4 regions of the Azospirillum largimobile genome follow, and region 4 is predicted to be linked to each of the others. Evidence: riboswitches for the same ligand, from Rfam matches in the RefSeq annotation. Region 4 holds a riboswitch; each other region holds the start of a gene.
The links. Region 4 has a riboswitch for thiamine pyrophosphate ahead of thiO (glycine oxidase ThiO). Riboswitches for the same ligand answer to the same signal wherever they lie in the genome.
Positions count from the first base shown of each region.

Region 1: it holds a riboswitch for thiamine pyrophosphate, as region 4 does, so the genes downstream of both, ACWPKK_RS20925 (LuxE/PaaK family acyltransferase) here and thiO (glycine oxidase ThiO) in region 4, are expected to answer to the same signal.
Region 2: it holds a riboswitch for thiamine pyrophosphate, as region 4 does, so the genes downstream of both, ACWPKK_RS05880 (ABC transporter ATP-binding protein) here and thiO (glycine oxidase ThiO) in region 4, are expected to answer to the same signal.
Region 3: it holds a riboswitch for thiamine pyrophosphate, as region 4 does, so the genes downstream of both, ACWPKK_RS14995 (ABC transporter substrate-binding protein) here and thiO (glycine oxidase ThiO) in region 4, are expected to answer to the same signal.

Region 1 is NZ_CDRMUA020000003.1:738,698-744,415, reverse strand. Features, by position in the region: gene ACWPKK_RS20945 (hypothetical protein) at 1-24, opposite strand, end outside; gene ACWPKK_RS20940 (hypothetical protein) at 84-536, opposite strand; gene ACWPKK_RS20935 (hypothetical protein) at 755-1,297, opposite strand; gene ACWPKK_RS20930 (AraC family ligand binding domain-containing protein) at 1,434-1,778, opposite strand; TPP riboswitch at 1,959-2,091, shown strand; gene ACWPKK_RS20925 (LuxE/PaaK family acyltransferase) at 2,195-3,307, shown strand; gene ACWPKK_RS20920 (acyl-CoA reductase) at 3,322-4,797, shown strand; gene ACWPKK_RS20915 (ABC transporter ATP-binding protein) at 4,787-5,569, shown strand; gene ACWPKK_RS20910 (ABC transporter permease) at 5,566-5,718, shown strand, end outside.
Region 2 is NZ_CDRMUA020000001.1:1,250,591-1,256,308, forward strand. Features, by position in the region: gene ACWPKK_RS05860 (inositol monophosphatase family protein) at 1-272, shown strand, start outside; gene ACWPKK_RS05865 (universal stress protein) at 309-1,136, opposite strand; gene ACWPKK_RS05870 (ABC transporter substrate-binding protein) at 1,244-2,185, opposite strand; gene ACWPKK_RS05875 (ABC transporter permease) at 2,201-2,968, opposite strand; gene ACWPKK_RS05880 (ABC transporter ATP-binding protein) at 2,965-3,705, opposite strand; TPP riboswitch at 3,756-3,862, opposite strand; gene ACWPKK_RS05885 (acetoin utilization protein AcuC) at 3,943-5,115, shown strand; gene ACWPKK_RS05890 (hypothetical protein) at 5,265-5,718, shown strand, end outside.
Region 3 is NZ_CDRMUA020000002.1:346,671-352,388, reverse strand. Features, by position in the region: gene ACWPKK_RS15005 (branched-chain amino acid ABC transporter ATP-binding protein/permease) at 1-1,308, opposite strand, end outside; gene ACWPKK_RS15000 (branched-chain amino acid ABC transporter permease) at 1,523-2,395, opposite strand; gene ACWPKK_RS14995 (ABC transporter substrate-binding protein) at 2,400-3,536, opposite strand; TPP riboswitch at 3,608-3,722, opposite strand; gene ACWPKK_RS14990 (DMT family transporter) at 3,756-4,670, opposite strand; gene ACWPKK_RS14985 ((2Fe-2S) ferredoxin domain-containing protein) at 4,924-5,256, opposite strand; gene ACWPKK_RS14980 (ABC transporter permease) at 5,442-5,718, shown strand, end outside.
Region 4 is NZ_CDRMUA020000001.1:274,131-279,848, forward strand. Features, by position in the region: gene mgtE (magnesium transporter) at 1-381, shown strand, start outside; gene ACWPKK_RS01265 (hypothetical protein) at 416-889, opposite strand; gene ACWPKK_RS01270 (PaaI family thioesterase) at 919-1,362, opposite strand; gene thiG (thiazole synthase) at 1,470-2,276, opposite strand; gene thiS (sulfur carrier protein ThiS) at 2,396-2,605, opposite strand; gene thiO (glycine oxidase ThiO) at 2,602-3,783, opposite strand; TPP riboswitch at 3,775-3,874, opposite strand; gene ACWPKK_RS01290 (methyl-accepting chemotaxis protein) at 4,110-5,718, shown strand, end outside.

The DNA.
Region 1 (5,718 bases), on a different contig from region 4:
CAGGATCATCGGGAACTTCGCCATCGGTGGTCTCCCGGACAAAAGAGATGGGCAAAAGGCTGCAGGGTGGGGAAAGGCTTTGCTCAGCGGCGAAGGCCGGTCAGCGACTGGGCGGCGCTGTTGCCGAGGCCGGCGGTGACGTTTGTGCCGATCCCGACATTGGTGCTGACCAGCGGGCCGCGCCCGCTGAAGTTCAGCCCGACCTGGACGCCGTTGCCCTGGAAGCCGAGCAGCTTCTGTCCGGCCGTGTTGCCGATCCCGGCGGCGACGTTGGTGGCGGTGCCGACATTGGTGCTGACCAGCGGGCCGACGCCGCGGATGGGAGCGCCGCCGCCCTGCAGGACGGTGCCCTGCTGCTGCGCCGAATTGCCGATGCCGGCGCCGACATTGGTGGCGTTGGCGACGTTGGTGCTGACCAGTCCGGGCACCGACATCAGCGACGGCATGCCGGTGCCGGCACCGGTCTTGGGCTGCGCCAGCGCAGGTGTCGCGAGCAGGGCGGCGGCGAGGGTGGCGAAAGCAATTTTGCGGATCATGGCGGGAGTTCCTTCGGTGGGGGTGAGGCTTCGGGCTTCCGTGCCCCGGCGTTGTTGAAGGAAGCTTAGCCAAGTGTTTGAAACGGCTCTGTGAGTTGGCCCACAGATGCGGGCGTTTCCCTGAAGGAATCCGGCGGGCAGGAGCGGACAAAAGAAAGCTCCGGCCGGAAACCGGCCGGAGCGAGGTCAGGGGAGGAAGCCGGGTAGAGGAAGGGCGGTCAGCGCTGCTTGACGAGGGCGCTCTGTCCCGCCCAGTTGCCGGTTCCGGCGGACAGGTTCTGCATGGAGCTGTGGTTGAAGGGGCCGACCAGCCCGCCCGAACGCTGGAGAACGGTGCCGTGCTGCAGGGCGGTGTTGCCGATGCCGGCCGCCGTGTTGCCGACATTGGCGACCGAACCCCCGCTCAGCAGGCCGCCGCTCTTCTGCATCACCGTCGCCCTCTGGCCGGCGAGGTTGCCGATGCCGGCCGCGGTGTTGCCGACCGTCGCCATCGACCCGCCGCTGAACACGCCGCCGCTCCGCTGCTTGACGAAGGCGTCCTGGTTGGCGGTGTTGCCGATGCCGGCGGCGAGGTTGGAGACGGTGGCGACGTTCGGACCGGCGAAGGGACCCTTGGACTTCTGCATGACCAGCGCGCTCTGGTTGGCGGTGTTGCCGATCCCGGCCGCGGTGTTGGAGATGTCGGAGATGTTCTGGGCCATCGCCGGGGCGGCGAACAGGGCGAGCGAAGCGAAGCCGGTCAGCAGGGAGGTGCGGATCATGATCTGGTCTCCTGTCTCGGGGCCGCGGGATGCGGCGTGTTGCCGATGGACAGACCCTACCCAAGCCCCGGATTTTGGGATGTGAGCCGCTCCACACTCTTCCTGCTTTTGTCGATCAGCGGCGATCGGGGTCCGCTCAAGCCTCCTGCCAGTGCGGATAGGTGACGTAGGCGGTGAGGGCGCCCTCTTCGTGCGAGCGGATGGTGACGTTTGAACCCTTGGGCATGTAGACGATCTCGCCCGGCCCGGCGGTGACCGTGCCGGCATCGGAGGCGACCGAGACCCGCCCTTCCAGCACCACCATCACGTCGTCGACGGCAATCGCCTCGTCGATGCTCTGGTTGGGTTCGTAGCGGCCGTAGCCGATGGTGACGGGTCCGCCATGGCGCTGGTCGACCACGTTGCCGACGAACACGTCGGCGTCCTGTCCGGGGGTGCGCTCCAGCGATACGTCCGTCACGGCGAATTTGCGAACGGTCATCTGCGTCTCCTTCAAGAGAGGGGCCGATCCACCCCAGCCGATATCGGGATTGCTGCGGCATGGGGCGGCAGCGGTACAACAGGTCGGAGAGCGGAAATCATCAATGCGGCGCCGTTTCCGCCGTCCGCAAAGCCGGCATCCCCGTCGTTGACAGACGGCGCGATGGTCTTCTAGGCTCCGTCCCGTTCCCAGGGGAGCCTCGTTCAGGAGGCTGAGACACCCGCCGGCCCGGTCCTTCGCGTCCGGGCGACGCGGCAACCCTTCGAACCTGATCCGGGTCATGCCGGCGTAGGGATGCGGGACGAGAAGGCCTTCGCGGCCGACGCGCTGATCCATACCCCACAGGCTTGTCCCGGATTCGTTTGTTGCTCCATCGGTCGGTGCCGCTTGGAGAAGAACGGGGCGGGGAGGGTGCGGTGAGCGCGATCTACGACAGCGTGATCTACGACAGGGTCCTGGCCTTCATGGAGGCCGACATCGGAACCGGGGCGGCGGCCGACGAGGCCTTCAACGCCCTGGCGCTGGCGGTCTTCGCCCACCAGTTCGAGCACAACCAGCCCTACCGCCGCTTCGCCATGCAGCGCGGCCGGACGCCGCGCGGGGTGAAGAGCTGGCGCGACATCCCGGCGGTGCCGATCAACGCCTTCAAGGATCTGACGCTCAGCTGCCGCCCGGCGGAGGAGTCCGCCCGCATCTTCATGACCAGCGGCACGACCAAGGGCGGCATCCGCGGCCAGATCCACCACACGACCCTGTCGGTCTACGACCGCTCCATGCTGCTCAACTTCCGCCGCCGCTTCATGCAGGGCTCAGAGGCTGGGGTGGAGCGGATGGCGATGGGCATCCTGTTTCCGACCGAGACGGCGATGCCGAACTCCTCCCTCGCCCATTACCTGGAGCTGGCGCGGGCGGAATGCGGCACGCCGGACAGCCGCCATTGGATCGGCGAAGCCGGCATCGACATCGCCGGACTCTATGACCGGCTGGACGCCGCCGAACGGTCGGGGGAGCCCTTCGCCCTGCTGGGCGCCAGCTATGGGTTTGTGCATCTGATGGATGCCATGGCGCGCGACGGCCGCCGCTTCGCCCTGCCGGAGGGGAGCCGCATTCTCGACACCGGCGGCTTCAAGGGCCAGTCGCGGGAACTGGAACCGGACGAGTTCTACGGCCAGCTGGCCGAGTTCTTCGGCGTGCCGCGCCGACGCTGCATCAACATGTACGGCATGACGGAGCTGAGCACCCAGTTCTACGACGACGGCAACGCGGTCTGCCCGTCGCTGAAGTCCGGCCCGCATTGGATCCGCAGCCGCGTCGTCGATCCGTTGTCCGGCCGGGACGTGCCGCCCGGCAGCATGGGCGTGCTGGTTCACCATGATCTGGCACACATCAACTCCGTCGCCGCCATCCTGACCGAGGATGCCGGCATCCTGCAGGAGGGCGGCTTCCGCCTGCTGGGCCGCGTCGCCGGCGCGCAGGCCAAGGGCTGCTCGCTGGCGGTGGAGGATTTCCTCGCCGCCGCGCGCGCTTGAGCGGGAGCGCGGCCTTGGCCTTCGGCGACGATCCGTCCGTCATTGAACTGGCCGGCCATTTGCCCGGCCTGCCGCCGGAGGCGGTGGAGCGGCGCGTGCTGACCTTCGGGGCGGGCGATGCGGCGCTGCGCGTGGCAGTGCCGGTGCTGGATGCGGGGCAGGTGGAGCGGGTCTCCGCGACGGTGCGGGCGGCGGCGCGCGGCTATCTGAAGACGCTGCCGACGGCCCACATCGTCGCGGTGATCGACACGGCGATCCAACGGCTGCTCGACCGCGAGGATCCGTGGCGCCAAAGGGCGGAGCGGCTGCTGCCCGTCGTCACCGGCTATGACGCCGAGATGGTCAGGCTGGGGTTGACCGGCTATCTGAAGACCTTCCGCGCCCACGAACTGCGCCGCTTCCTGGCGGAGGATTTCGCCAACCCGCTGGTGCTGGACGAATTCCAGCCGGCGCCCAAGGGCGGCTTCACCCGCGCCTTCGGCCCGGACTTGCTGCTGCATGTCTGGGCGGGCAATGTGCCGGGACTGCCCCTGTGGAGCCTGATCTCGGGCTTGTTGGTCAAGTCCGGCACTGTCGGCAAGCTGCCCAGCGCCGAGCCGCTGTTCGCGGGCTGGTTCGCGCAGCTATTGTCGGAGATCGACCCCAAACTGGGCGAGTGTCTGGCCGTGGTGTGGTGGAAGGGCGGCGACGCGGCGGCGGAGCGGGCATGGCTGGCCCAGGCCGATACGGTGGTCGCCTATGGCGGCACCGCGGCGCTGGCGGCGATCCGCGACCGGGTGCCGGTGACCACCCGCTTCCTGCCCTACGGCCACAAGATCAGCTTTGCGCTGGTGTCGCGCGCCGCGCTGGACCCGCGTCGGTCGGGGGAGACGGCGCGGCTGGCCGCCCACGACATCGCCCGCTACGACCAGCAGGGCTGCTATTCGCCGCAGACCCTGTTCGTCGAGCGCGGCGGCCGGCTGTCGCCGCAGGATTTCGCCGCCATGCTCGCCCATGAACTGGCGGTGCAGGCCCGCAAGCACCCGCGCCGTGTCCTGTCGATGGCGGAGGCCGGGGAGGTCGCCGGCTGGCGCGACGGGCAGGCGATGCGCGGCCTGGACGGGTCCGGCCATCTGCTGCTGTCGGATCCGGCGGGCGGCTGGTGCGTGTCCTGCACCGATGCGCCCGACGGGCTGGCGCCGACCGCGCTGAACCGGACGATTTCCGTGGTCGCGGTGGACGATCTGGCGGAGGTGGCGGGCCGCGTCGCCCCGCACCGTGCCGTGCTGCAGACCGCCGGCATCGCCGCGCCGCCGGAGGAGTTGTTCAGGCTGGCCGGGCCGCTTGGGGCGGCTGGGGTGACGCGGTTCTGCGCGCTCGGCACCATGACCGCGCCGGAGGCGGGCTGGCATCATGACGGCCGGTTCAACCTGCTGGATCTGGTGACGGTGACGGAGATCGAACGGTCGGCGGAAGCGCTGGCGGAGGGGCTGGCCCGCTATGCCGACTGACCCGCCGGCCTTCCTGACGTTCGAGGGTGTACGCTTCGATTACGGCGGTGCGGCCATCGTCGACGGCGTCGACTGGGCGGTCGGCCGCGGCGCCATCCACTGCCTGCTGGGGCGCAGCGGCTGCGGCAAGACCACGCTGCTGAAGCTGGCCGCCGGGCTGTTCACCCCCGCCACCGGGCGGGTGCGGCTGGACGGCGCGGCGGTGTGCGGGCCGGGCGATGCGGTGGGTTTCGTCTTCCAGGCGCCGACGCTGCTGGAATGGCTGACGGTGCTCGACAATGTGCTGCTGCCGGTGACGCTGCACCGCCGCGCCACCGCCGACGACCGCGCCCGCGCGCTGGATCTGCTGGAGCGGGTCGGGCTGACCGGGCTGTCGGAGCGGGGGCCGCGGGCGCTGTCGGGTGGCCAGCAGAGCCGGGTGGCGCTGGCCCGCGCGCTGATCGCCGATCCGGCGCTGCTCCTGCTCGACGAGCCCTTCGCCGCGCTGGACGCCCTGACGCGCGAGGAGTTGCAGGACGATCTGCTGCGGCTGTGTGCGCAGCGTGGCACCACCGCGCTGTTCGTCACCCACGACATCGCCGAGGCGGTCTATCTGGGCGACCGCGTGGCGGTGATGGCGGATGGGCAGCTTCGCCACAGCCTTTCCATCGACCTGCCGCGCCCGCGCCCGCGCGATTTGCGCTACGACCCGCGATTCAACGCGCTGTGCCGTGAGCTTCGCCATGCCATGGACGGCGCGGCCGGGCTGCGGCGGGCGGAGGCGGCGGAATGACGACCCGCATCGCCGCGATCCTGCTGCCGCTGCTGCTTCTGGCGGGGTGGGAGGGCTATTGCCGCTGGTCGGGGATTCCGGCGCTGGTTCTGCCGCCGCCCTCGGCGGTGGGAGCGGCGCTGTGGAGCGGTCTGGCGAGCGGACGGCTG
Region 2 (5,718 bases), 980 kb from region 4:
AGGAGCGGAGCGCGGGCCTCGGCGAGCGCGCCTGCCTGTCGAGCGCCGCGCAGGAGTATCTCCGCCTGTTGGAGGGGCGGGCGCATTATTCGCTCTACCACCGCCTGATGCCGTGGGACCACGCCGCCGGTGTGCTGCTGCACGCCGAGGCCGGCGGCTATTCGGCGTTGATCGACGGCACGCCTTATCGGCCGGGGCTGCTGCGGGGAAGCATCCTGCTGGCGCCCGACCGGGCCAGCTGGCAGGCGCTGCATGGGCAGCTGTTCGGGTGAGTGGGGAGTGGGGGCAAACGCCGCCCCCAACAACCCTCAATGCGTCATCAAAGCCGGCAGCGTCAGCTCTTCCAGCACCGTGCGGGTGGCGCCGCCCAGGACCAGTTCGCGGAGGCGGGAGTGGCCGTAGGCGCCCATCACCAGCAGGTCGGCGCCCTGGTCGGTACAGCAGGACAGGATCATCTCGCCGACCTCGCCGCCGGACGCGATGACCGATTGCGGGCGGGCGGCGATGCCGTGGCGGTGCAGCCAGTCGACCAGCGCGGCCGCCTCGTCGCTCCGTTGGCCGGGCGGCTCCACCGTCAGGACGGTGACGGATTGCGCCGTCTCCAGAAAGGGCATGGCGGCGCGGACGGCGCGGGCCGATTCGCGGCTGTTCTTCCAGGCGACCAGCACATGCCGGCCGATGGCGGCGGTCGCCGGCTGGCCCGGCGGCAGGACCAGCACCGGGGTGGCGGTCTCCAGGGGCAGGCGGTCGGGGATGTTGTGAAGGGACACGCGCTCCCCCGCCCGGACTGCCGCCGATTGCGCCACCACGACCAGATCGGCGTAGGAAGCCCGTTCGGCCAGCAATTCGACGTGATCGCCTTCCTCGACCGTCCAGTCAAACGACAGGCCGTTCAGCGCCTGCTGCACCTCCCGCTCGATCCGCTCGGCATTCTCATGGGCGATGGCGGTGGCTTCCGCCATGAAGACGTATGAAGCAGCCCGGCCGGTGGCGCCCGCCGGCATCGACACCGGGGTGGCGACGTAGAGCGCTTGGATATGGGCGGAGAATTGCTTGGCCAGCGCTGCGGCAACGGCCATCCGGCCGGCGTGGGCGTCGTCGTTGGCCATGTGCAGCAGGATGGTCTTGATCGGCATACCCTTGCATCTCCCGATTTATGCTGTCGCCGATCATTGGGCGGCGGAGCGGTTTTCCTCTAGGTAACGCGCCGCCGGCCCGGAAGGCAATCTCGTCAAGCCGCGGATTACTTCACCACCACCGCATACTGGTCGACCGGCGCCACCTCCTTGATCAGGCCGCGCTCCTTCAGGAACTCGGCGAAGCGTGTGTAGCGTTCGGCATCCAGGGCGGCCGGGCTGTGGGAGAAGCGCGGCAGCGTGTCGGCCCAGGCGCGGCGGTTCAGTTCGTCGTTCAACTCCGGCCGACCCTTGACGAAGGCGGCCTGCGATTCCTCCGGATGGTTCAGGATGTAGAGCGTCGCGCGCTCCACCGCCGCCAGGAAGCGCTTGAAGCGCGGATCGTTGGCCTTGGCCTTGTGGGCGACCAGGATCAGCTCGTCATAGGGCGGCACCCCTTCCTCCTCCGGATAGAAGGCGCGGCCGGGATGCTTCTCGATGTCCAGCTGGTTCAGTTCGAAGTTCCGGAAGGCGCCGACCACCGCATCGACCTGACCAGACAGCAGCGACGGCGACAGCGAGAAGTTGACGTTCACCAGTTCCACGTCCTTCAGGCTCAGCCCGTGCTTTTCCAGCATGGCGCCCAGCAGCGCATCCTCGAAGCCCGCGATGGAGAAGCCGATCTTGCGGCCCTTGAGGTCCTTCAGCGTCTTCACCGGCCCGTCGCGCAGCACGACGACGGAGTTCAGCGGAGTCGAGACCAGGGTGCCGACACGGACCAGCGGCAGCCCTTCGGCCACCTGCAGGATCAGCTGCGGCTGGTAGGATACGGCAAGGTCGGTGCCGCCGGCGGCGACCAGTTTCGGCGGGTCGTTGGGATCGGCCGGAGCGGTCAGCGTCACCTCAAGACCGGCATCCTTGAAGAAGCCCTTCTCCTGCGCCACCACCAGTGGGGCGTGGTCCGGGTTGACGAACCAGTCCAGCATCACGGACAGCTTGTCCTGGGCCAGTGCAGGAAGCGCGGTCATCAGGCCGGCCGCCATCAGGCCGGCGGCGAACAGGTGCTTCATCGGGTTTTCTCCCCTTCAAGGATTGGCGTCTTCGGCCGGTTGGGTATCGGGTTGCCAGGGCAGGGCACGGCGGGCCAGCGCGTCGACGGCGGCATAGAGCGTCACTGCGAACAGCCCCAGTACCAGCACCGCGGCGAATAGGAGGTCGATCTGCATGCGGGCGTTGGCGTGCAGCATCAGGTAGCCGAGGCCGGAGGATGAACCGACCCACTCGCCGATCACCGCGCCGATGGGCGCCACCGCCGCGGCTACCCGCACGCCGGACCAGAAGGCGGGCAGGGCGGCCGGCAGGCGGATGTTCCACAGGATCGCGGCGGGCGAGGCGCCCATGGTGCGGGCAAGGTCGAGCCAGCCGGGATCGGTGCGGCGCAGCCCGTCGAACAGCGCGGTCGTCACCGGGAAATAGATGACCAGCACGGCCATGGCGATCTTGGACGCCATGCCGTAGCCCAGCCAAAGCACCAGCAGCGGCGCCAACGCAAAAACCGGGATCGCCTGGCTGACCAGCAGCAGCGGCATCAGCCAGCGCTGGGCGGTACGGAACCGCGCCAGCAGCAGCGCGCTGACGCCGCCCAGGGCCACCCCGGCCACCAGCCCGATCAGGATCTCGGACAGGGTGGTCAGCCCATGGCTCCACAGCAGGGGTGCCTGCCGCCGCATTGCATCGGCCACGGCCAACGGACCGGGCAGCAGGTAGCGCGGCAGGCCGGTGGCCCAGACCAGCACCTGCCAGCCGGCGACCAGCACGGCGAGCGTGACCAAGGCGCGCAGCAGCGCCCTCATTCCGCCAGCCTCCGCAGCAGCTCCGCCTGTAGCGCCAGCAATCCGGGATCGTCGACCCGGCGCGGCACCTTGCCGGACGGCTCCAGCGCCGGCCCCATGACGGCGGGACGCCCGGTCATCACATGCAGGCGGTCGCCGATGCGCAGCGCCTCCAGCGGATCGTGGGTGACCATCAGGACGGTGCGGCCGGTCAGCGTTTCCGCCGCCGTCTCCTGCAGCCGAAGCCGCGTGATGGCGTCGAGTGCGGAGAAGGGCTCGTCCATCAGGACCAGCGGCTTGTCCTCCATCAGCGTGCGGGCCAGCGCCACCCGCTGGCGCTGCCCGCCGGACAGCGCGGCCGGACGGTCGCGCTCCCGCCCCGCCAGACCGACGCGGTGGAGCAGCGAGCGGGCACGCTCCACCCGCACGGAATCGGGACGGCGGTGGCGCAGCCGGTCGCCCAGCAGGACATTGTCCAGAACCGTCAGCCAGGGCAGCAGCAGGTCCTGCTGCGCCATGTAGGCGATGCGGCCGGCCAGGGGTTGCCCGTCGCCGGTGGCGACGCAGGTCGGCGGCTCCGGCTCCGCCAGCCCGGCGAGGATGCGCAGAAGCGTGGTCTTGCCGACGCCGCTCGGTCCCAACAGGCAGGTGGTCCGCCCCGCCGGCAGATCCAGCGTCAGGTCGGAGAACAGCAGCATGCCGCCATAGGTCAGCCGCGCCTGCGACACGGTCACCGAAAGCGGCGGAATCGCCGGCATCGGGGCCGTCATAGCGGCAAGCATGGCGGGAGGGCGGAGAGGGTGCGCGTACGGTCTGGCATCACTGATCCCTACGCCGGCATGAACCGGATCAGGTTCCAGGGGTCGTTCCGCAACGGAACCTCTCAGCCGCCCATCGGCTCCCCCCAGTGAAGGCGGCGACTATAGGCGCGGACGATCCGCGACCGCAAGCATTGCCGCAGGCCCTTCCAGAGCGCGGAAGCGGCGGGGTGCCGCTTGACCGGCGCACGGCTCCGCCTAGTTTGTGGCGGGACCGATGGAGATCATCCCCTGACCACGCCTCTCCGCACCCCTCTGTTCATCGGCGGCGACATCTATCGCGGCTCGACCTATGGCCCGAAGCATCCGCTGGCGATCCCACGCGTATCGACCGCCATCGATCTCAGCCGCGCCATGGGGTGGCTGCCCGACAAGGTCTATCTCGACACCCATGTGGCGAGCGAACGCGAACTGGCCCGCTTCCACACGGCGGACTATATCGCCGCGCTGAAGCGGGCGGAGGCGGAGCAGCGGGTGGACGAGGCGACGGCGGCCCGCCACAATCTCGGCAAGCTGGAGAATCCCGTCTTCGCCGAGATGTACCGGCGGCCGGCCCACAGCAGCGGGTCGGCCCTGCAGGCGGCGCGCATCCTGGGCGACCGTCCGGCCGGGCTGGTCTATGCGCCGGCGGCCGGCACGCACCATGCGCGCCGCGACCGGGCCAGCGGCTTCTGCTATTTCAACGCGCCGGTGCTGGGCATCCTGGAACTGCTCGACCATGGGCTGGAGCGGGTTCTCTATGTCGACCTCGACGCCCACCATGGCGACGGGGTGGAGGAGGCCTTCGCCGACGACGACCGGGTGCTGACCATCTCCATCCACGAGGACGGGCGCTGGCCCTACACCGGCAAGGCGGAGGATCGGGCCGGCGGCATGGCCCGCAACCTGCCGGTTCCGCCAGGCTTCAACGACAGCGAGATGGAGCATGTGATGGAGGCGGCGGTGCTGCCGTTGGCCCGCGCCTTCCGTCCGCAGGCTATGGTGATCCAGACCGGTGCCGACGCCCTGGCCGAAGATCCCCTGAGCCGGCTGGAACTGTCCAACAATGCGCTGTGGGAGGCGGTGGCGGCCCTGCTGCCGCTGGCGCCACGGGTGCTGGTGGTCGGCGGCGGCGGCTATAATCCCTGGTCGGTCGGACGCTGCTGGGCCGGCATCTGGGCGGTGATGAACGGGATCGACCCTGCCGTGCCGCCGACGGCGGAGGCGGAAGCGGTGCTGCGCGCCCTAACCTGGAACCGCGCCGCCGGTCGCAACCCGCCGGAGCACTGGTTCACCACCCTGGCGGACGAACGCCGGCCGGGGCCGGTGCGTGACGCGGTGAAGCGGGTGGCGGAGATGGCGGCATCCTGACACATTTCCGACGAATTTGGAGCGAAGCCGAGACGATTCGTTGACGGGGTTGGATTGTTCGTTGATCCTCGAAGCTCCGCACCGGTGCCGATCGTGCCGATTCCGGCAGATCGCATGGTGCGGGTTTCGGGAGGAGAACGGGCGGGCGGATGTCGAACACGACGCTGTTCCTGATCGCCATCGTCATCATCATGCTGGCCGCCGTCCCGGTCGCCATGATGCTGAAGGATTTCCTGCCGAACATCCTGGAAAAGAGCAGCGGTCTGGAGCAGATCGAGAACCGCGTCTACGTGCTGCATGCCGAGGCGCACGAGCTTCAGAACCGCGTCAATCAACTGGTCCAGCGCCGCAACAGCCAGTCTTCCGAACGCCACCGGCTGGAAACCGACATCCGCAAGGCGGAAAAGCAGATCAGGGATCTGGCGGAACAGCCGCCGCTGTTCGTGCATGAGGTCGGCGATCCGCAGGCCGGCCTGATGAAGTTCGTCGCGACCGTCACGCAGGAGAAGGCATCGGCCGCCGCGCGGGCCGCCGGTGACCGCGGGCCGGTCAACCCCATCTGGCGCTGCGCCAATGTGGCGGAGGTGTGGGCGTCCAGCTTCG
Region 3 (5,718 bases), on a different contig from region 4:
CGCCTCCGCCATTTCCGCGTCGGGATCGAAAGCCAGACGGGCGGCGGCCACCGCCTCCAGCACGCCGGCCCCTTCCGGCAGGATCGCCGCCTGGAAGCTGCGGGCCAGCCCGGCACGGGCCAGACGGTCGGTGCGGGCACCGGTCACGTCCCGGCCGCCGAGCCGCACCCGCCCGGCATCCGGACGCTCCAGCCCCGACAGCAGGTTGATGACCGTGGTCTTGCCCGACCCATTGGGGCCGATCAGCCCGGTGATGCCGCCGGGCCGCAACTCCAGCGACACGCCATCCACCGCGCGCACGCCGCCGAAGGACTTGGCCAGCCCCTCCACCGTCAGCCCGTCCACGGAAACGGACGGCGCCGGCTCGCGCGCTTCCGGCAAGGCACGGGCGGGGCGGCCGAACAGACGTCCGGCGGCGCGGTCCAGCAGCCCGGTCAGACCGTCGGGCGCCAGCAGAACGGTCAGCAGCAGGGCCATTCCGTAGACGACCAGATAGCCGCGCTCCAGGAAGCGGAACCATTCCGGCAGATGCAGCAGCAGCACCGCGCCCAGCACCGCACCGGCCATCCGCCCCCGCCCGCCGACGATGGCGATGGTGAGGATGGAGACCATGACCGGGAACTCCAGCACCTCCGGCGAGACGACGCGCTGGGTGTGGACCGCCAGCGCTCCGGCCGCTCCGGCGAACAGGGCGCTGATGCCGAAGGCGGTCAGCCGCAGCCGCCCGACGTCGAGCCCCAACGTTCCCGCCGCCAGCGGATCGTCGCGCAGCATCGTCAACGACCGCCCGAGCCGCCCGCGCGCCAGCCACCACCCCACCAGCCCGCCCAGCGCCACCAGCCCCCAGACCAGCCCCGCCATCGGCAGGCCGCGCGGCACCATCCAGCCGAACAGCACCACAGCCGGCACCCCGGCCAGCCCGTTGGAGCCGCCGGTCAGTTCGGGCAGGTTGACCGCCAGCAGATGCAGCACCTGCGCGATGCCCAGCGTCGCCAAGGCGAAATAGTGCGACTCCAGCCGCAGCACCGCCAGCCCGACCGGCAGGGCCAGCAGAAGCGGCACCAGCATCGACAGCGGAAAGGTCGCCTCGAAGCCAAGGCCATAGCGGCTGCCGAGGATGCCCGTCACATAGGCGCCGACGCCGAAGAAGGCGCCCTGCGCCAGCGACAGCGCTCCGCCGAGGCCGAAGACGATCTGAAATCCGAAAGTCGCCAGCGCATAGACGCCGGCGACGGTCAGGACGCGCAGGCCGTAGGGGGAGGCGAAGGCGAGCGCGTAGACAAGGAGAGCGAGGGCACCAATCCCCAATACGACACTCTCCACCCCGGCATAGCCCCCTCTCCCCCCCGCTCTCGCGCAAACGAAGTTTGCGCTGACGCGACAGGCGGACCATAGGTCCGCCGAAAGCGGGGAGAGGGTTGGGGTGAGGGGGACGCGCCGCGAGGATCGTCCGGCAAGCGGAACCCCCTCACCCTGACCCTCTCCCCGGGGGGGAGAGGGGATATTTGCCGGGGAGAGCGGATCAGCCACGGCGCCGCACCGCTTCGCCGAACAGGCCTTGCGGCCGCAGCACCAGGATCGCCAGCAGCGTCAGATACAGCGCCCCCAGCGCCGCCGGGTACGAGAGCACCGACGACACCCCCACCTCGAACAGCGCGATCAGCAGCGCCCCCACCACGGCCCCCGGCACGGAGCCCCAGCCGCCGATGGTCACGGCGATGTAGGCCTTCAAAATCAGGTCCCCGCCCGCGGTCGGCGTGACGAAATAGCGGTTGGCCAGCAGCAGCCCGGCCGCCCCGGCGCAGGCGGCCCCGATGGCGAAGGTCACCAGGATCATCGCGGTGACCGGCACGCCGCAAGCACGCGCCATCTCCGGGTCCTGCGCCGTGGCGCGCAGACGGCGGCCCAGCTGCGTGCGGGCGAACACCCATTGCTGCGCGCCGATCAGCAGCGCCGCCACCGCGACGATGGCGAGCGACTGCTCGGGAACCGCCAGCCCGCCGATGTAAAGCGTGTCGTCGCCGAACAGCGGCGGCGCGGCGCGCGGCTCCGGCCCGAACAGGATGGCGGCGCCGTTCTGCAGGATGATGCCGATGGCGATGGTGCTGATGAAGACCGACACTGGCGGCCGGCGGCGCAGCGGCAGATAGGCCGCCAGCGCCAGCAGCAGCCCCAGCGCCGCCATCAGCGCCAGCACCACCGGCAGCAGGGCGATGCCCGGCAGCGGGATCAGCGGCGCCAGCGCCACCGCCAGCAGCCCGCCGGCCATGACAAGATCGCCTTGGGCGAAATTCACCGCCGAGGTGGCGTTCAGCACCAGCACGAAGCCCAGCGCCACCAGCGCATAGGCCGCCCCCAGCGCCACGCCGTTGACCAGCAGTTGAAGCGCCGCCATCCGCTCACTTCGCCGCAAGCGCGGGGTTGTCGTACCGCTTCACCAGCACCGGCACGCGGCTGGCCCCGTCATAGCAGACGATGACGGCGGAATGGGCCATGTTGCCCTTGCCGTCGGACTTGTAGGTCATGGCGAGGCCCTTTAAGCTCTCCGACGACAGAGCTTTGCGGATGGCGTCGGGGCTGCGGGCGCCGGCCTTCACCGCCTCCAGCACCATCGTCATGCCGTCATACTGGCCGAGCGCGAAGGCGTCCGGCTCCTTGCCGAAGGCGGCGCGATAGGCCTCGGTGAAGGCCTTGACCTCCGGCGTGTCGCCGGAGATGGGCGAGGCCGCGGTCTCGGCACAAACGCGCTTCAACTCCGCCGGCTCCAGCAGGGCCGCCGTGCTCGGCTGATGCATGGCGGAGCCGGCGACGATGGGCACGGCCACCCCGCTGGACGCCGCCTGCCGCAGCAGCAGCGCGGTCGGGCCGGAATGCAGGTGCAGGACCAGCACGTCGGGCTTCGCGGCCAGCGCCTTGGTCAGCACCGGCAGAAGGTCCTTGGCTGCCGGGTCCACCCCCTCCTCGAACACCGGGGTCACACCCAGCGCCTTGAAGGCGGCGTCGAGATGGGCCTTGCCGCTCTGCCCGTAGGCGGTGGTCTGATAGATGACGGCCGGCTGCCGCTTGCCCAACTCCTCCACCACATAGCGGGCGTGGGCGGCCTTGGTCACGGCATCGCCGGGGAAAAAGCGAAAGACCCAAGGGTTGCCTTGCTCGGTGATCGAGGCGGTGCCCGACACGGTGACCAGCGGCAGCTTCAACTCCTGCGCCAGCGGCAGCATCGCCAGCATCTGGGTGCCAAGCATGCTGGCGGCGACCGCCCCGACCGTGCCGCTGCCGGCCGCCCGCTCCAGCGCCGTCACCGCCGCCTCGGGCGAGGTGCCGGTGTCGACGACCTCCGATGCGATGGCGACGCCGGCCGGGGTCTGCTTCAGCGCCAGGACCGCGCCGTTGCGCTGGCTGGTTCCCTCCAGCGATAGGAAGCCGGTCAGCGGCACCAGCACCGGAAAGGACAGCGTGTCGTCGGCCCGCGCGGCGGACGACAGGCAGGAGGATGCGGCCAGCAGGCCGATCAGAAGGGGAAGCGCGCGCCGCATGACCGAAAACTCCTCAACACGCGCCGGCGAGCGAAGCGACGCGGAGGGGACGGGGCATTTGCAGCAGTTCCGTCGGATTCCGGTCGGCTCCCTTCGCCGGCATGACCCGGATCAGGTTCGATGGGTGTTGTCTCAGCCCCCGCATCCGCCGATCTGGCGAAGGCAGGGGCACCCCAGCCGTGAACAGGCGGCGAGAGTGTCGCCGCCGGGCCTGTCCTGTCAAGAACCCAGCCGGCGGCGCGCCACCACGGTTTCACGATGCAGGATATAGAGCCCGCTGCCGATGATGACCATGGCGCCAAGCAGCACCGGCGCGGTCGGCAGGTCGCCGAACACCATCCAGCCGAACAGGCTGGCCCAGACCATGCCGGTATATTCGAACGGCGCCACCACGGCCGGCGGCGCACGGCGGAAGGCCTGGGTCAGCAGCACCTGCGCCCCGGCGCCGATCGCGCCGACCAGCGCCATCAGACCGAGCGCGTAGGCGGTCGGCGCCGTCCAGACGGGAACCGTCAGCGCGCCGCTGACCACCGTCGTCGTCAGCAGCAGATAGAGCACGATCGACGCGCTGGTCTCCGTCCGCGACAGGCCGCGCACGGCGAGCGCCGCCAGCGCATAGAACAAGGCGGCGCACAGCCCGACCAGAACCGGCACCAGCGGCGCCCCCGCCGATGGCTGCGCCATCACCACCACGCCGCCGAATCCGACCACCACCGCGACCCAGCGGCGCCAGCCCACCGGCTCCCCCAGAAGCGGGGCGGACAGCGCGGTGATGAACAGTGGCCCGGCGAAGCTCAGCACATAGACGTCGGCCAGCGGCAGCTCGCGGAACGCATAGAAGAAGCATCCCATGGAGATCAGCCCGGCGAAGGCCCGCCAGACATGGCCCCAGGGCCGCCGGGTCCGCATCGCCGCGATCCCGCCGCCCCGCCACAGCGTGTAGCCGCCCACAAGAAGGAAAGCGACCAGCGAGCGCACGAACATCAGCTGCGGCACCGGGTAGTCGGCGGTCAGGAACTTGATCAGCGTGTCCATCGCCGCGAACAGCAGGATCGCACCCAGGAAGCAGCCGACGGCATAGGGGACCGAATCGGCCTCGGCTGGCAGCAGGTCGGCGGTCTCGGCGTCGGTCATGGGATCGGTTCGGAACGGCAATGGCTGGGACTGCCCACATTATGGGCAAACGCCTCTGCGTCCCAATGCCGCAACCGCAGGTCTGGTAGGCGTGGGGTTTTGTTAAGCGTCGGCTGACGGTGCCCCCACCCTAACCCTCCCCCGCTGGGCGGGGGAGGGGACAAGCGCTTGTTCGGGAAGGCAGCAGCAGTCCCTCCCCCGCCCAGCGGGGGAGGTTAGGTGGGGGTAATCGAAGCCAGCACTCCCCATCCCCTCACCGCGTCAAAACCATCACCAGCCGCTCCACCGGCGTATCCCCAACCAGATGCGACTCGACGATCTCGTCGACGTCCTCCGGCGTCTCCGGCCGGTACCAGATGCCTTCCGGATACACCACCATCAGCGGCCCGGCGGAGCAGAAGCCGAGGCAGCCCGTCAGCGCCATGCCCACATCCGTCAGGCCCTTGCCCTGGATTTTCTGGTCCAGCCGCTGCCACAGCGGATGGGCGCCCTTGGCGGCGCAACTGCCGCGCGGATGGCCGGGCGGACGCTGCTGGGCGCAGCAGAAGACGTGGTGGCGGAAGGTCTGCGGCAGGTCGAGCGGCATCGGGCATGCTCCATAACCATAATTTTCATATGGATAAGAAGCATGCCAGAATGCTGCGCTGCGGCAAGACTTTTGTGACGCTTCCAAGTCCTCGCACCCCTTGGCTTTTCCGCGTGACGAAATGCTTGGTCAGCGGCGGGGTTGCCGGTTAAGAATCCCCGGCAGGGGCAATCCAGGAGACGCCGGTGCTGCTGAGCGGGTCGGGGAAGGGTCAGCCGGGCGCCGTGCCGGGCTGGGTCGGGTATGCGCTGCTGCCGGTTCTCAACCTCGTCGCGGCCTTCGTGCTGTCGGGGCTGGTGATCCTGGTGATCGGCGAGAACCCGGTGGACGTGCTGTCGCTGCTGGTGACGGAGGCTCTGGGGTATCCGGAAGCCATCGGCTACACCCTCTATTACACCACCAGCTACATCTTCACCGGGCTGGCCGTTGCGATTGCCTTCCATTGCGGACTGTTCAACATCG
Region 4 (5,718 bases):
GTCGCCTCCATGGGCGGCAATGCCGGGACCCAGACGCTGACCGTCGTCGTCCGCGCGCTGGCGACGCACGACCTGTCCTCCGCCAACGCCATGCGGGTGGTGGGCAAGGAGCTGCTGGTCGGGCTGATCAACGGCGGCATCTTCGCCGTGATGGTCGGGGTGATCGCGCTGGTCTGGTACGGCCCGATGATCGGCATCGTCATCGGGCTCGCCATGATCATCAACCTGGTGGTGGCGGGGCTCAGCGGCGCGCTGATCCCGCTTGGGCTGGAAAAGCTGGGCGTCGATCCCGCGGTGTCCAGCGCGGTGTTCCTGACCACCATCACCGACGTGATCGGTTTCCTGGCCTTCCTGGGGCTGGCGTCGGCGTTCCTGCTGTGAGCGCAGCCCCGGGATGGCTGGAAGGCGGAGCGCCTTACAGGGTGGTGGCGCTGCAGTAGGCCCAGTCCTCGCCCTGCAGTCCGAAGAAGGCGGCGACCGGCTTGGCGCCGGACCGGTCGACGACGACGCGGAACCGGCTGCCGGTGCAGGCGCCCTGGGCCTGCTTGGCGAAGGGAAGCTTGACGTGCTTGGACGTCAGGCAGGCGTCCGACAGCTTCGGCGGCGTGGCCGGACCGTCCACCTTCTTGCCGTTCAGCACCATGTAGTAGTTGGTGGCCAGACCGCCCTTCACGTCGGCCTTCACCTCGATCTTGCCGAAGCGCGACTTGTAGAGGCCGGTTTCCTGCTCGCCGTCCGGGGTGCCGGTCGGCAGCGGACGGAAGGAGATGGCGGCGCAGGACGGCGGATCCTTCGCCTCCGCCGGGGTGGAGACCGCGGCGAAAACGGTAAGGCCGCCGGCCAGCAGAAGGGCGGCCTTGCGCGCGGACGGCAGGTTTGCGGACAGCATGGGAAACTCCTTTCGAACCGGTTGGACCGTCATTTCGGCATCACGCAGAAGGTGGTCTGCTGCATCAGGGCGCAGTCCTTCTCCACCCCGCCGTCCAGCATCGACACCTCCACCTGGGTGATGACCAGGGTGCGGCCCGGCTTCACCACGCGGGCGCGGGCGATCATGACGTCGCCCTTGGCCGGCGACATCAGGTTGATCTTGAACTCCACCGCCAGCACCTCCGCCCCGGCGGGCATCAGGCTCAGCGCGGCATAGCCGCCGGCATTGTCGGCCAGCGTGCTGACCATGCCGGCATGGAAGAAGCCGTGCTGCTGCGTCAGGTCGGCGCGGAAGGGCAGCCGCATCTCGCAGAAGCCGGGCTCCATCGCCGCCATCTCGATGCCGAGCGTCCTGCAGATCGGCTGCTGTTCGAAGGACGCGAGGCAGCGCGCCTTCCAGTCGGGGGTACGGGGTTCGAAGGTGGCGGGCACGGTCGGAAGATCTCCGGCTTGAGGGGCGGTGCGCGACAGCCTGCGTCAGCCGCCGCGCCGGATCAAGCGGCCGATTGGACAACCGCAAGAGGCACGCCCCTTCGCCGTCAGCTGCCGATCAGGCCCATCTGCGGGCTGGAGGGTTCGGCATAGGCGCGCATCGGCATGCGGCCGGCCAGATGGGCGCCGCGCCCGGCAGCGACCGCGTCGCGCATCGCCGCCGCCATCCGCACCGGATCGCGCGCCTTCGACACGGCGGTGTTCAGCAGCACCGCGGCACAGCCCAGTTCCATCGCCAGCGCGGCGTCGGATGCGGTGCCGATCCCGGCATCCAGCACCACCGGCACCGGGCTGCGGGCGCAGATCGTCTCGATGGCGTGCGGGTTGCGGATGCCCAGGCCGGACCCGATGAAGGCCCCCAGCGGCATCACCGCCGCCGCGCCCAGGTCGGCCAGCTTGCGGCAGGTGACGGGATCGTCGTTGCAATAGGGCAGCACGACGAAGCCGTCGTTCACCAATTCCTCGGTCGCGCGCAGCAGTTCCTCCACGTCGGGATAGAGCAGCTCGCGGTCGCCGATGACCTCCAGCTTGATCCAGGGGGTTTCCAGCGCCTCGCGCGACAGCTGGGCGGTCAGCACCGCCTCCTTGGCGGTCATGCAGCCGGCGGTGTTGGGCAGCAGCCCGACCGGGCCGGTCGGCCGCCCGGCGGTGGCGCGGGCCAGCACGTCGACGAGGCTTTCCGAATAGCCGTCCAGGCTGATGCGCCGGATCGCCAGCGTGACCAGCTCGCTGCCGCTGGCCTCCAGCGCGTCGAGCATCACCTGCTGGTTCGGATAGCCGGCCGTGCCGAGGAACAGCCGCGAGCCGAAGCCGCGTCCGGCGATGGTGAGGATGTCGGGGGTGGATTGGGGCATGGTGGGAGCCTTTCAAAGGCCCTCTCCTTCGGCGACCAGCCCGGGGAAATCCCCCCTCTCCCCAGGGGGGAGAGGGGATTCTTCCCGTGTCGGGGGCGGGAGAGGGAGGATCAGGGGGGTCAGCCGCCCTGGATGGGGCGGACGATTTCCAGGCTGTCGCCGGGCTGGAGCGGGGTCTCAAGCCAGCGGCGGCGGGGAACCACGGCGCCGTTCAGGGCGACGGCGACGCCGGGCGCGCCTGCGGCGATGCCGCGCGCGGCCAGAAGCTCGCCGACCGAGGCGGCGGACAGCGGTTCTTCCTGGCCGTTGATGCGGAGGACGGCGCTCATGCGGCGGCTCCCGCCGCAACGAAGCGGTCGGCGGCGAAGGGGCGCAACAGCGGGTCGGTCTCGCCGGTCAGCACCAGCCGGGCGATGCCGTCGGCGGTCACCGGGGTCAGCAGGATGCCGTTGCGGTGGTGGCCGGTGGCGTGGATCAGGCCGGGGATGCCGCTTTCCCCCAGGATCGGCGCGTCGTCGCGGCTGCCGGGGCGGAAGCCGGCCCAGGCCTCCTCGATCGGCAGTTCGGCGATGCCCGGCAGCGCGCGCCACGCCCCTTCCAGCAGCGCGAACTGGCCGCCGGCGGTCAGCCGGTCGTCGAAGCCGCGCTCCTCCGTCGTGGCGCCGATCAGCAGACGGCCGTCCAGCCGCGGGATCAGGTAGGTGCCAGGCGTCCACACCACATGGCGCAGCAGCGGCAGACGGGCGTCCATGCGCAGGCAGACCATCTGCCCCTTGACCGGCCGTACCGGCGGCTTCGCGGCGGGCGGCAGGCCCGGCACGCCGGCCGACCAAGCCCCTGCGGCCAGAACCACCCGGTCGGCCCGGTGCAGAGTTGCAGCAACACGCACACCAACGGCGCGTCCATCCTCCACCGCCAGAGCCACCTCGCCGCACTGCTCATGCAGGCGGGCGCCGGCGGCCAGGGCGGCGCGCTGCAGGGCGGCTGCGACCTTGCGGTTGTCGACCTGATGGTCGCCGGCACAGAACAGGGCGCCGGCCACGCCTGGCTGCAGGAAGGGCTCGCGCCGGCGCACCTCGGCCCCGCCCAGCCACTCCACCGGAAGGCCGAGGTCGCGCTGGAAACCGTGCAGGAAACGGACCTTGGCGGCATCGTCGGCGTTGAGCGCGATGACCATGGTGCCTTCGGTGCGCAGGTCCACCGCCATGCCGCTCGCAGCCTCCAGGTCGCGGGCGAAGTCCGGCCACAGCGCCTGGGAGGCGCGAGTCAGCGGCAGCAGCCCGTCCTCTCCCGGTTCGGTTTCGACGCAGGCGGCCAGCATGCCGCCGGCTGCATGGGTGGCGCCGCGGCCCGCCTGTCCCCGTTCGAACAGATCGACGCGGCAGCCGGCCGACGCCAGCCTCCAGGCGATGGCAAGGCCGATGCAGCCGGCACCGATGACGGCGACGGAGGGACGGATTCCCGATTCGGGAACGGAAAATGGATGCGGATCTGGCGCATGGATCATGCGGCGGCTCCCTTCGCTGGAATTACCCAGACAGGTTCGATGGGTGTGTTCTCAGCCGCGCGACCACCGCACGGCACCCCAGGCCTATGGTTTGCCTTATGCCAATGTTTCGCTGGCCCTACAAGCGGAATCGGCACCCGGCCCATCTGCCCGGCCCATCAAGGCGTGCGACCCCATGCCACGGCTGGATAAGGAGTTCCCCCGATGAGCGAAGCCACCGATCGGGAGCTAAACTATCCGCAAAATTTCCGGTGGCAGGGCGTCGGCGAAACGATCGACGCGGCTGGCATGCGGAATCAAACAAGACGTCCGAGGAATCGCCCGCCATGCTGTCCTTCTTCCGCTCCGACTCCGCGACCGCCTCCTCCGGTACCGGTCCGAATGCTGCCGAGTCCGGCAATACGGCCATCGCGACCGCCGCAGCCGATCCGGCGGAGGCGCCGATCCGCAGCCTCTGCCTGCCGGCCGCACAGATCGGCGCCACGGCACTGGACGGGCTGGGCTTCGCCGCCGGCGCCCCGGCGCTGGTCGTCGGCTTCGTCTCGCCGCATGTCGATTTCGCGGCCACCGCCCGCGCGGTGCGCTCCGCCCTGCCGCCGGCCACGCAGCTGGTGCTGGTCTCCACCGCGGGCGAGCTATGCGCGGCGGACGGACAGCCGCTCTACCGCAAGGCGGGCGACCGCTGGGACAGCGTGGTCCTGCAATCCTTCAGCCCGCGCCTGTTCGCGGGGATCAGCATCCATGCCGTCCCGCTGCATTGCGAGGATCTGCGCGGCGGCCGGCCGACCCGTGACGTCCCTGCACGGGTGGAGGCGATCCGCGGCGAGTTGGACCGCGTCCGCGTTCCCTTCGCGGTCGACAGCCACGACACGGTGGCGCTGACCTTCATCGACGGGCTGTCGGCCAGCGAAAGCTGGTTCATGGAGGCGGTCTACCGCTCCGGCCATTTCCCCTGCCTGTTCATCGGCGGCTCGGCCGGCGGCACGCTGGACTTCCGCAACACCCGCCTGTTCGACGGCCAGCGCGTGCTGGAGAATTCGGCGCTGACCATCTTCCTGAAGATGGCGCCCGGCATCCGTTACGGCATCTTCAAGTCGCAGAATTTCCGTCCGACCCAGACCCGCTTCGCGGTGGTGGACGCCGACCCGATGCGCCGCATCGTGCGCGGCGTGATCGACCGCGACGGCTTCGAGGTGGTGAGCTTCATCGACGCGCTGGCCAAGGCGCTGCGCTGCAAGCCGCAGGAGCTTCCGGCCAAGCTCGCCAAGAACACCTTCGCCATCGAGATGGAGGGGGAGCTGTTCGTGCGCTCCATCTCCGGCTTCGATTTCGAGAAGGGGGAGGTCGCCTTCTATTGCGACGTCAATCCCGGCGATTCGCTGTGCCTGGTGGAGGCCACCGACTTCGTCCGCCAGACGGAGGACGACCTCGCCGCCTATCTGCGGGACAAGCCGCGGCCGGTGGGCGCCATCCTGAACGACTGCATCCTGCGCCGTCTGAACAACCCGGACCAGCTGTCGCGGGTGCATGCCTTCGACGGGCTGGCCGCCGCCGGCTTCTCCACCTTCGGCGAACTGCTGGGCATCAACATCAACCAAACCCTGTCGGCCCTGATGTTCTTCGAGGTCCCGCCCGGCACCGCCTTTTCCGACGACATGGTCGACCGCTTTCCGGTCCATTACGCCCGGTTCCAGAGCTATTTCATCGCCACCCGCTACAACCGGCTGGAGTTGCTGAGCCGCATCCGCAACAGCGTGATCGAGCGGATGCACAGCTACCTCGACGCCCTTGTCACGCTGAACAGCGGCGTCCAGGAAACCGCCAGCTACGCCGCGCGCATCGGCGGCTCCATGTCCGCCATCGAGGCGACGCTGACCCGCCATGCCGGCCTGTTCGAAGGCCATTCCGAGCGGAAGGAGGAGCTGGTCCGTGAGT